3 regions of the Glutamicibacter sp. 363 genome follow, and region 3 is predicted to be linked to each of the others. Evidence: riboswitches for the same ligand, from Rfam matches in the RefSeq annotation. Region 3 holds a riboswitch; each other region holds the start of a gene.
The links. A riboswitch is a leader RNA that binds a small molecule or an ion and turns the genes downstream of it on or off. The one in region 3 is predicted to bind S-adenosylmethionine.

Region 1 (3,287 bases), on a different contig from region 3:
TTGATCTCGTAGTCCCCCACGATGCGCGCCTTGTAGATCGCCGGATTGTGCGTCGCGATGGTGCGGGCGTTGCGCCAGTGGCGGTCCATATTGCAGCTATTGCGGGTGGAGGATGCACCCAGCGCGTCGAAGAGCTTGCTGGTCGCACCGATGACCAGCGGCTGCACGATCGTCTGGGCGCGGTTGGCCGCCAGTTCGCACACGGCAAAGCGCTCCTCGGCATTCAGGTTCGCATCTGCCATGGCTGATTCGACCTCCAGCACCGCGCCCATGACCACGGACTCCGCGGCGAAGATTTCGGCGGAGACCTCGCCGACGAGCTGCAATACCTGCGGTTCGCGGTGCACCGGAACTCCGGTGCCGGTGCTGAAACTGCGGGTACGCGCCTGCACCGAGGAGCGCAGGTCGTTCAGTGCCGCGCGTCCGATTCCGGCCTGTACCGCCATGAGCACGAGTTGGAAGATCGCGGCTTCCGGATCCGTGGGGTCCTCCGGCATGAAGGTGTCCACCGGAACTTCGTGGAATTCGGTGCTGCCGGTACCGGTGAGCTGTTGGCCGAAACCGTCCCAGTCATCGAGGATTTTCACGCCGCTGTGCTGGGTGGAAACTACCGCGATCTGGCGCCCTGGGAGTTGCGGGTGCGCCACCGCTACGGTGGTCCAGTCGGCGAAGATGGTGCCGGTGCAATAGAACTTCCGCCCGTTGACCAGCCAGCGCGACCCCTCCTCGGTGACCTTGGTGTTGAGCAACCCGAGGGCGTTGCCGCCTTCCTCGGTGTAGGCGTTGCCCACGATCTGCCCGGAGCTGATCCGGGCAACCCATTTGCTGCGGAGCTGCGCATCTTCCAGGCGCACCGCGTTTTCCACGAAGGCAATATGCGCGCGCCATAGCTGGGCCACATGCGAGTCCGCCTCGGCTAATTCGATGAGCAGCCGGAAGACATCGCTCAAGCGTGCCCCGTGGCCGCCGTCGGCGACCGGCAGGCGCAGCGCACCGAAGCGCTCGCGGTTCAGCAAGCCAACCTGTTCAAATGGCAGGATCCGCTGCCGGTCGCGTTCTCTTGCACCCGAGGCGATCTGCGCGAATACCGGACGGAAAATGCCGGCAAGCCGTTCATACTGCTCGTCAGCGCCGGGGCCCGGGGTGATCTTCAGCAGCTGCCGGGTAGGAAGTTCTTGTGGAAGGTCGTCAAGCCCCACCGCGCTACCCGCAATAGACGGGTCGCTGAGCGCATTAAAGTCGCCAGCGGGATCGCCAAATGACATCGGAAGTCCTCAATTCTTTCCATCGGTCCTGGCTGTAGCACCGTCCCGCGCCAATATTTGGTGGGTGGTTGCTGCGACGTCGACGAGCCAGATCTCTCGGTCGCTCTGGATGGTTCGTAATCATTTGTAGCCTGAGGTTTACATCGCCATCAACCCGGTTAGTCACATTTCGTCGTGTGCGGATGGAGATTGAAATGCATCAAGGACAGCACTTGCCTAGCGAGGTCGAACGCAATACCTAGCGTTTAGCGATTTTTCGGCCAAATACGCGATTGATGAAATAAAAATCGAAACATCACGATGATGTGACGCATCTATCGAATATTTTTCATGTTACGAAAGATTTGCATTGAAATCGTTCGAAGGCCTGTAATAGTCGTGTAACCATCCCGAGCGGCTAAGAGATCTGGCTCTGTGACGCCGCAGCAACCACCACACACGGTTAATAAACCAAACGGTGTCCGGTGCTACCGCCAGGAACGATGGAGATGAAAATGACTACAGCCTTTGCCTTGCCCGAGACCGTCCAAAGCGCAACGGCGCTCGACGTGGAGTTCCTCGAGCTATCGCGTACTTTCACCGCCAAGAAGGAAAGCAACACGGTGCTTCGCGACGTGAATCTGCGCCTCGAAGCGGGCCAGATTGTTGCAATTCTCGGCGCAAGCGGTTGCGGCAAATCCACTCTCTTGCGGGCGGCCTCCGGCCTGGACCGCCCCTCCACCGGGTCGGTGGTCATCGGAAGCCGCGCCGTGACGGGGATAGATGAGCGGTGCGCCGTTGCATTCCAGGAACCACGGCTATTGCCTTGGCGCTCGGTCCGAGACAACGTGTCCATCGGCCTTGCGCCGGGAACCGACAAGCAATCCGGGCGCCAGCTGATCGCCGAGCTGCTGGAGCTGACCGGCTTGAGCCACGCAGCAGATCTGCGCCCACGTGAAATTTCCGGGGGCATGGCTCAGCGGGTTTCGCTTGCTCGCGCGTTGGCCCGGCGCCCGGGCGTCCTGCTTCTCGACGAACCCTTTGGTGCGCTCGATGCGCTGACCCGAATGAAAATGCAGGATCTGCTGCTGGCCATCCATAAGTCTTTCCCGACTACCGTGCTGCTGGTGACCCACGACGTCGATGAGGCGCTGACTCTCGCCGACCGCATCGTCGTGCTGGGCCGACCCGAGGGCCAGGCCTCGGCGACTGTGATCGAGGATCGAGTCCTGTCCGCGGCGCACCCGCGCAGCCATACGAGCAGCGAATTCGTCGCCCACCGCACAGCGCTGCTGAGCCTGCTCGGCGTTGATCCGACGAACCACTAGCACTTTCTACCGCACTCATTTGGTCCCGCGGGCCTTCCCTTCGCACAAATCAAGGATTTTCCATGCTCTCGAATCGTTTTTCCCGTCGCGCCGCACTATCCGTAGCAACGCTTGGCATTTCGGCCCTGGTGCTGACCGGATGCGCGGGCGAGAACGCCGCAGCCGACGGCCAGACGCTGTCCATCGACTTCGCCACCTACAATCCGCTGAGCCTGGTCCTGAAAGAAAAGGGGTGGCTGGACGCCGCCGCTAAGGAACAAGGGGTCAGCGTCGAATGGATCCAGTCGGCCGGCTCGAACAAGGCCAACGAGGCGCTGCGCGCCGATGCCGTGGATGTGGGATCCACCGCCGGTTCGGCAGCACTGCTGGCCCGCTCCAACGGCTCACCTATCAAGACCATCTCGCTGTATTCGCAGCCCGAATGGTCCGCCCTAGTGGTGAACGAGGACTCGGATATCAAGTCGGTCAAGGACCTTGAGGGCAAACAGGTCGCGGCCACCAAGGGCACCGACCCCTACTTCTTCTTGCTGCAATCCTTGGCCGAAGCCGGTCTGAGCGATTCGGACATCACCTTGCAGAACGTGCAGCACGCCGATGGGCGCACCGCGCTGGTCAACGGTTCGGTCGATGCCTGGAGCGGCCTGGATCCGATCATGGCCGATGCCGAACAGGACGGCGCGAAGCTGCTCTACCGTAACTTGGACTTCAACACCTA
Region 2 (3,287 bases), on a different contig from region 3:
TTGTCGCGGCCCGGCCCCGGAGCGGCGACCAGGCGGTCCTCGACGAAGGCGAAGTGCGCGCGCAAGGCCTGAGCGATGCTGGAGTCCGCGGCGGCCAACTCCACGAGCAATTCGAAGAGCTCGGCCAGGGTGGCCCCTGCCCCGCCGTGGGAGATCGGGACGCGCAATGCGCCGAAGCCAGCGGCGGCCAGCTCGGCCACCTGCTGGTGCGGCAGTTCTCCGCTCCGGTCGCGTTCGGCGGCGCCGTCGGCGATCTTTGCAAAGTGCGGGGCGAAGCGTTCCTTGAGTTGGGCAAGGCGATTGCGCGAGATGGCAAGTGCAGTCATCAGTTCGGTCCAATCCGTGGGTGGGGGTGAGGTTTAGGTGTAGAGCGAGAGCGGCTGGGTTTCCCCGCGCAGGAAGTACGCGCCGACCTCGATCTTCTTGTAGTCCACCGGGTCATGCAGCGAGTGGGTGCGCACATTGCGCCAGAACAGATCCAGGCCCACATCATTGTGCGTCGAGGAGGAACCGGTGACCTCGAAGATGCGGTTGGCGACCTCCACGCCGATCTCGGTGGAGACCACCTTGGCTTCGGCGATTTCCACCGCCAGCGCTGCGCGTTCAGGCTGGGTGACATTCCCGGCCTTGGCCAGCAGCGCATCGAACTTGCGGCCGAGCTTCTCGGTCAGGGCGGCCACCGCGGCGGTGCGCGCCTTCAGCTCGCCCACGGTGCGCTGGAAGACGACGTCCTGCGAGTAGGTCACCGCCGCCGAGAGGAACCAGGCGTTCTTGCGGCCCAGCAGGATCTGCTTGCCGCGGGCCAACGCGCCCTCGGCAATGCCCAGGTAGAAGTTCGCGAAGGCCAGCTGGATCCCGGGGGTGAGCAGGGTGGACACCGGCTCGTCGGTTACCGCCCCGAGCAGATCGGCGGCCTCGATGCGCACGTTGTGGTACTTCAGCGAGTTCGAGGCACTCAAGCGCTGGCCCAGGTAATCCCAGTCATCAACGATTTCCAGCCCTTCCCGGTCGCGCGGGAGGACAAAGGCCAGCACTTCGCCGTGGCGCGCTCCGCTGGCGACTTCGGCGTTCACGACGATCACCTCGCCGACTCCGGAGCCGGTGGAGAAACGCTTGGCTCCGTTCAAGCGGTAGCCATCGCCCTCCGCGGTGAGCGTCAGCTGCGGGTCCACCGGATTCACCGAATCGCCCCAGAGCCAGCCGCCGGCCACGGTGCGCTGCCACCACTCGGCCTGGGTTTCGGCCGGAGCGTAGAAGGCGATGCCGGACTGGTTGATGTAGTGGTAGGCCAGCAGCTGGGAGATGGACCCGTCGGCCGCGGCCAGGATGCGGATGGTTTCAAAGGCGGTGGCCCAATGCGCTCCGGCTCCCCCGAATTCGGCCGGAACCAGCAGGTTCAGCAGACCGGCTTCGCGCAGCAGCTGCACCTCGGCGAAGGGCTGCTCGTTTTTGCGGTCGCGCTCCAGCGCATCGGCGGCCAGTGTGGCCGCGACCTGGCCGGCGATCTCGCGCCAGTGGGCGAGCTCGGCCTCGTCTGCGCTCCCGGTGTAGGGAACGCGGGGCAGTTGCGTGCTCAGTACGGTCATTTTCGTTCTCCCTTAGAGTCTTGCTCCGAAGGAAGCAGAAAGTTGCTTTCTGCTGATCCATCGAACCTGGCGTTAGCACTAGCTGCCGAATGCAGGCTTGCTGCGGCGTCGTCGAGCCAGGTCTCTCAGCCGCTCTGGATGGTTGGTACTTCGAGTGAAACACCGCGGCATGAGCGGATGGAAGGAGCACGTCATCCGACGGAATAGTCGGTCAGAAGTCGTCACAAAGCGAGATTTCCGGCGGACTTGGACCGCCCCGAAGGCGCTGGGACGCCGTCATACTTCTGGAGGTTACGTCATCGGCGATCGGAGAGCTTGATATCCGGATCCAGCATCAATCGACCGGGCACCTGTCAGGGGGATCTCGGTTTCTCAATTAGCCGACAGCGATAAGCGTCAGCGAATGCGGGGGTGGATCATGGATCCAGCGATCAGGCATCCCAGATGGCCGGATTGCCGGTCATTGTTCCCATGCCCGTAATCCTTGCCAGCAAGTCAATGGGGAAAGCTGGGCTGTGCTCGAAGTTGCAGCCTTGCCTATTGCGGCCATCCCGCCAGTTAAACCAATAACCGCGCCATCCACTGATGGCGCGGTTATTGGTTTATGCAGGCTTCTTGGATTTACTAGAGCAGGAATGCCCCGAGGATCCAGACGGTAGCAAATGCGGCGGTGCCCTGGATGGCGGTGGCCACGCTCAAGGTCTTGTAGGCCGTGATCACCGGGATGCGGCTGAGCTGGGAGACCACCCAGAAGTAGGAATCGTTGGCATGCGAGACGACCATCGCGCCGGCGCCAACTGCCAGGACACTGAGCACCATGCCCAGTTCGGAGTCCAGACCGAGGGATCCGAGCATCGGGGCGACCAGCGCCGAGGTGGTCACCATCGACACGGTGGATGAGCCCTGCGCCGACTTCAATGCCGCGGCGATCAGGAATGGCACAGCCAGTCCGAGACCCAAGCCGCTGAGCGAATCGGAGAGGATCGTGGTCAGCTCCGAGGCTGCCAGCACAGCACCAAAGGCTGCGCCGGCACCGGTAATCAGCAGGATGGGCGCCGCGGTGCGCACGGCTTCGTGCATCTGCTCGTTGAAGTCGGCAAGCTTCTTATTGCCGTTCAGCAGCAAGGTCGCGGCGAGCAAACCGAAGATCAGCGCGATCACCGGGGTGCCGATGAAGGACAGTGCTTCCAGTGCGGCGCCTTCGCCGAAGGGATGCGATGGAAGCTTGGCAATCGATGCCGCGCAGATCAAGACCAGCGGAACGAGGATCGGCAGGAAGGCCAAGCCAGGGCTTGGCAGCTTGCCGAAGCTTGCACGCAGCTGCTCGTAATCGAGCTCGGAGATGTCGTTCTCATCCTCGGATGGCAGCGGAGTCCACGTGGACTTGTTGAAGCGGCTGGCATAGAACAGCCCGGCCATGGCCGAGACCACTGCCACCGGCAGGCCGATGGCGATGATCAATCCGAGGTTGTCGGCGATGCCGATGGACTCGGCGGCTGCCAGCGGTCCTGGGGTCGGCGGGACCATGGTGTGGGTGGCATACAGGCCGGTCATCAAGGCAATGGAGGTGGCCAGCGTGGAAACACCGGTGCGCAGGGTGATGGCCTTGCGCAGGGAGTTGAGCACCACGTAGCCCGAGTCGCAGAAGACCGGTATGGAAACGATGTAGCCGATGAGCGACAGCGTCAGGTTGGGGAATCT
Region 3 (3,287 bases):
AGTGGACCACCGCGTGGGCCCCGAAGTCCAAAGGCCGCTGCAGGTAGGGAGTGGCGAAGGTGTTGTCCACTACCAGCAGGGCGCCGTGCTCGCGGGCGATGTCCGCCCAGCCGGCAAGATCGGCGATGCCCAGCAGCGGGTTGGAGGGAGTCTCCACCCAAAGCAGCGCGGTGTTCGGGCGCACCGCTGCGCGCACCGAGTCCAGGTTGGTGATATCCACCGCAGAAGAGGTGATGCCCCATTTGCTGTGCAATTTGGAGATCAGCCGGTTGGTGCCGCCGTAGCCGTCGGCGCCAAGGACGATGTGATCGCCGGGTTCGAGGACCGCACGCAGCAGTGCGTCTTCGGCGGCGATGCCCGAGGCGAAGGCGAACCCCGCGGCTCCGCCTTCCAGGGCGGTGAGCTGCGCTTCGAAGCCATCGCGGGTCGGGTTCGAGCCGCGGGAGTATTCGTGCCCGGAGCGCAAGACGTTGATTCCGTCCTGGATGAACGTGCTGGTTTGGTAGATCGGTGGGACCACGGCTCCGGTGTGCGGGTCTTTATGCTGGCCGGCGTGTACGGCGAGGGTGTTGAAGCCGCTCATGATGCTCCTTGGGTTTGCGGGGCCAGGGCCCGGTTTAGTGCGCCGTCCAGCGCTTGGGTGAGGTCGGCGAGCAGATCGGCGGGGTCTTCAAGCCCCACCGAAATGCGCAGGGTGGAGGTGTTCAGGCCCGCGGCGAGAAGTTGCTCCGCGGAGAGCCGGCAGTGCGTCATGGTGGCCGGGTGGGCGACCATGGTGCGGGTATCGCCCACATTTGCGGCCAGGGAAATCAGCTGCAGCCCGTCGATCACCGGGGACACCAGCGAGGGGTGGGCCAGTTCGATGGCCAGCACGCAACCGGTGCCCTTGGGCGTGAGCTTTTTGGCCAGCTCGTGGCTCGGGTGGGCCGGCAGCGAAGGGTGGTGGATGGCCGCAATGCCCGGGTGATCTGCAAGTTCCTGGATCAGGGTGCTCACGCTGCGCTGCACGTGTGCGGCACGTACCGGCAAGGTTTCGATGCCGGTCAGAATGCCTTGGGCGCTGGCCGGGGCCAAGGCCGGCCCCAGGTCGTGCAGGAATTTGGAGCGGACCAGCATGGCGTAGGCGGCCGATCCGTGGCGTTCAAGCAGCGAGGCATTGTTCAGCCGCACTCGCGGGGCGGCGATTTGCGGCCAGCGGGTGGAATCCGAGAAATCGAACTTCCCCGAGTCCACGACCACGCCGCCGAGCACCGAGCCGTGTCCGGCTAGCCCCTTGGTGGCCGAGTGCACCACAATGTCGGCGCCAAAATCCAGCGGGCGAATATTCAGCGGGGTGGCCAGCGTATTGTCGACGACCACCGGAATGTTGTGCTCGTGCCCGATCGCCGAGATAGCGGGCAGGTCCGCCACGGTGCACAGCGGGTTGGAGACGGACTCCAGGAAGAACGCCCGGGTGTCTTCTTCGATGGCCCCGGCCCAAGCTGCGGGGTCGGCCTGGTCGACAAAGCTGACCCGGATGCCGAAGTCGGAAAAGGTGTCGGTGAACAGGTCCACGGTGCCGCCGTACAGCGAGGAGGAAACCACGATGTGCTTAGGACCCTGGGTCAGGGCAAGCAGCGAGAGCGCAACGGCCGACTGCCCCGAGGCGGTGGCTACCGCTTGGGCTCCGCCTTCAAGGGCGGCCACCCGCTGTTCCAGGATGGCCACGGTGGGGTTGCCGGTGCGTGAATAGGTGAAGCCGGACTGGCGCAACGCGAATTTTTCGATCGCTTCTGCGTGCGATTCGAACTGGTACGCTGCGCAATTGTGCAGTGGCGGCAGCATCGGGCGGAAATCTCCGCTCGGACGATACCCTGCATGGACCGCGTCGGTTCCTTGGCGTTGGCTCATAGCTCCTTCTCGTTTCTGATCCACGAGAGAGTGCACCGAACACCCGGCGACATACCGCCCCTCGGCCGACCTGAGGCCACAACGGTACGAAGCATGGCGCCTTATGGCACGTTCGGAACTGCTCCATCGTTCCTGGCATTAGCACCTTTCGGTTTCCCGATGGTTGCTGCGACGTCTACGAGCCAGATCTCTCGGTCGCTCTTGATGGGTTGTTGTTCTTCCATGGTTGGACATCGGCATCCGGCGGCGCAAACGACGCCCACACCCGCGCTTCATACAGGGGCACCTGGCTTCACATCCCGCGCCAGTCCCGTAATGGGGCCCGGCCCGCAGTCCCTTTGTGACGCGCGGCAACCGCCAGAATCCTTGAAGAGCCAGGGTTTTGCGCAACTATTATGTCGCCGGCGGTCCGCCAAATGACACGGTGTTACGTCTTGGGGCCCGGGGATTCAGTCCAGGAGCTCAACTCCGAAGCTTGAGACGACCGAGCGCACCTCGTCCAGATAGCGCCGCGCTTGCTCGGTCAGCGGAATCGCTGCATGGTCGATCCAGCCGATCTCGATGCGCTCATCGACATCCAGCGGGATGGCGACGATGGACGGGTCCAGCTCGTCGCTGATGATGCCCGTGGAGATGGTGTACCCGCCCAGGCCGATCATCAGGTTGAAAATCGTCGCGCGGTCCGAAACCTGGATTTCGCGCTTGCTGGAGCTGGTGGAGAGCACTTCCTCGGCGAAGTAGAACGAGTTGTTCGCACCCTGGTCGAAGGTCAAGCGCGGCAGGTCTTCGAGTTCCTCGAGCGTCACCCGCGCCCGGGAGGCCAGCGGGTTGCTGCGCGAAATGAAGATGTGCGGATCGGCGAGGAACAGGGGGTGGAATACGAGCCGGGACTCGCGCAGCAGCTTGTCGATGACCTTCCGGTTGAAGTCGTTGCGATAGAGGATGCCGATGTCGCTGCGCAGGGTGCGCACGTCCTCGATGATCTGTTCGGTGCGGGTCTCGCGCAGCGAGAATTGATATTCCTCGGCCCCGCTGGCCTGAACCATCCTGACAAACGCATCCACCGAGAAGGAATAGTGCTGCGTGGAGACGCCGAGCAGGCGACGGACCGAGGGACGCCCGAGGTAGCGATGCTCAAGCAGCTCCACCTGCTCCAGAACCTGCCGGGCATAACCAAGGAATTCTGCTCCCTCGGCGGTGAGCGTCACTCCCCTGGCCGAGCGGACCAGCAAGGTGCGTCCCACGCGGGCTTCGAGCTCCTTCATCGCCGCCGACATGCTCGGCTGTGCGACGTAAATTAGGTCAGCCGCCGCGGAGATCGACCCCTCGCTGGCGACCGCAATGAAATAGCGCAACTGCTGCAGTGTCAAACCACTCGTCCCCTGAACCATAGTGCG

Region 1: linked by a shared signal. The riboswitch ahead of ACT3UA_RS15025 (ABC transporter ATP-binding protein) and the one ahead of ACT3UA_RS04790 (O-acetylhomoserine aminocarboxypropyltransferase/cysteine synthase family protein) in region 3 are both predicted to bind S-adenosylmethionine.
Region 2: linked by a shared signal. The riboswitch ahead of ACT3UA_RS17820 (acyl-CoA dehydrogenase family protein) and the one ahead of ACT3UA_RS04790 (O-acetylhomoserine aminocarboxypropyltransferase/cysteine synthase family protein) in region 3 are both predicted to bind S-adenosylmethionine.

What each region holds. Positions count from the first base shown of each region.
Region 1 is NZ_JBQSYR010000026.1:29,868-33,154, reverse strand. Features, by position in the region: gene ACT3UA_RS15030 (acyl-CoA dehydrogenase) at 1-1,265, opposite strand, end outside; SAM riboswitch class I at 1,282-1,381, opposite strand; SAM riboswitch class I at 1,647-1,754, shown strand; gene ACT3UA_RS15025 (ABC transporter ATP-binding protein) at 1,760-2,572, shown strand; gene ACT3UA_RS15020 (aliphatic sulfonate ABC transporter substrate-binding protein) at 2,635-3,287, shown strand, end outside.
Region 2 is NZ_JBQSYR010000043.1:9,940-13,226, forward strand. Features, by position in the region: gene ACT3UA_RS17815 (acyl-CoA dehydrogenase family protein) at 1-326, opposite strand, end outside; gene ACT3UA_RS17820 (acyl-CoA dehydrogenase family protein) at 360-1,586, opposite strand; SAM riboswitch class I at 1,641-1,731, opposite strand; gene ACT3UA_RS17825 (GntP family permease) at 2,211-3,287, opposite strand, start outside.
Region 3 is NZ_JBQSYR010000005.1:133,567-136,853, reverse strand. Features, by position in the region: gene ACT3UA_RS04795 (cystathionine gamma-synthase) at 1-583, opposite strand, end outside; gene ACT3UA_RS04790 (O-acetylhomoserine aminocarboxypropyltransferase/cysteine synthase family protein) at 580-1,890, opposite strand; SAM riboswitch class I at 2,011-2,101, opposite strand; gene ACT3UA_RS04785 (LysR family transcriptional regulator) at 2,340-3,281, opposite strand.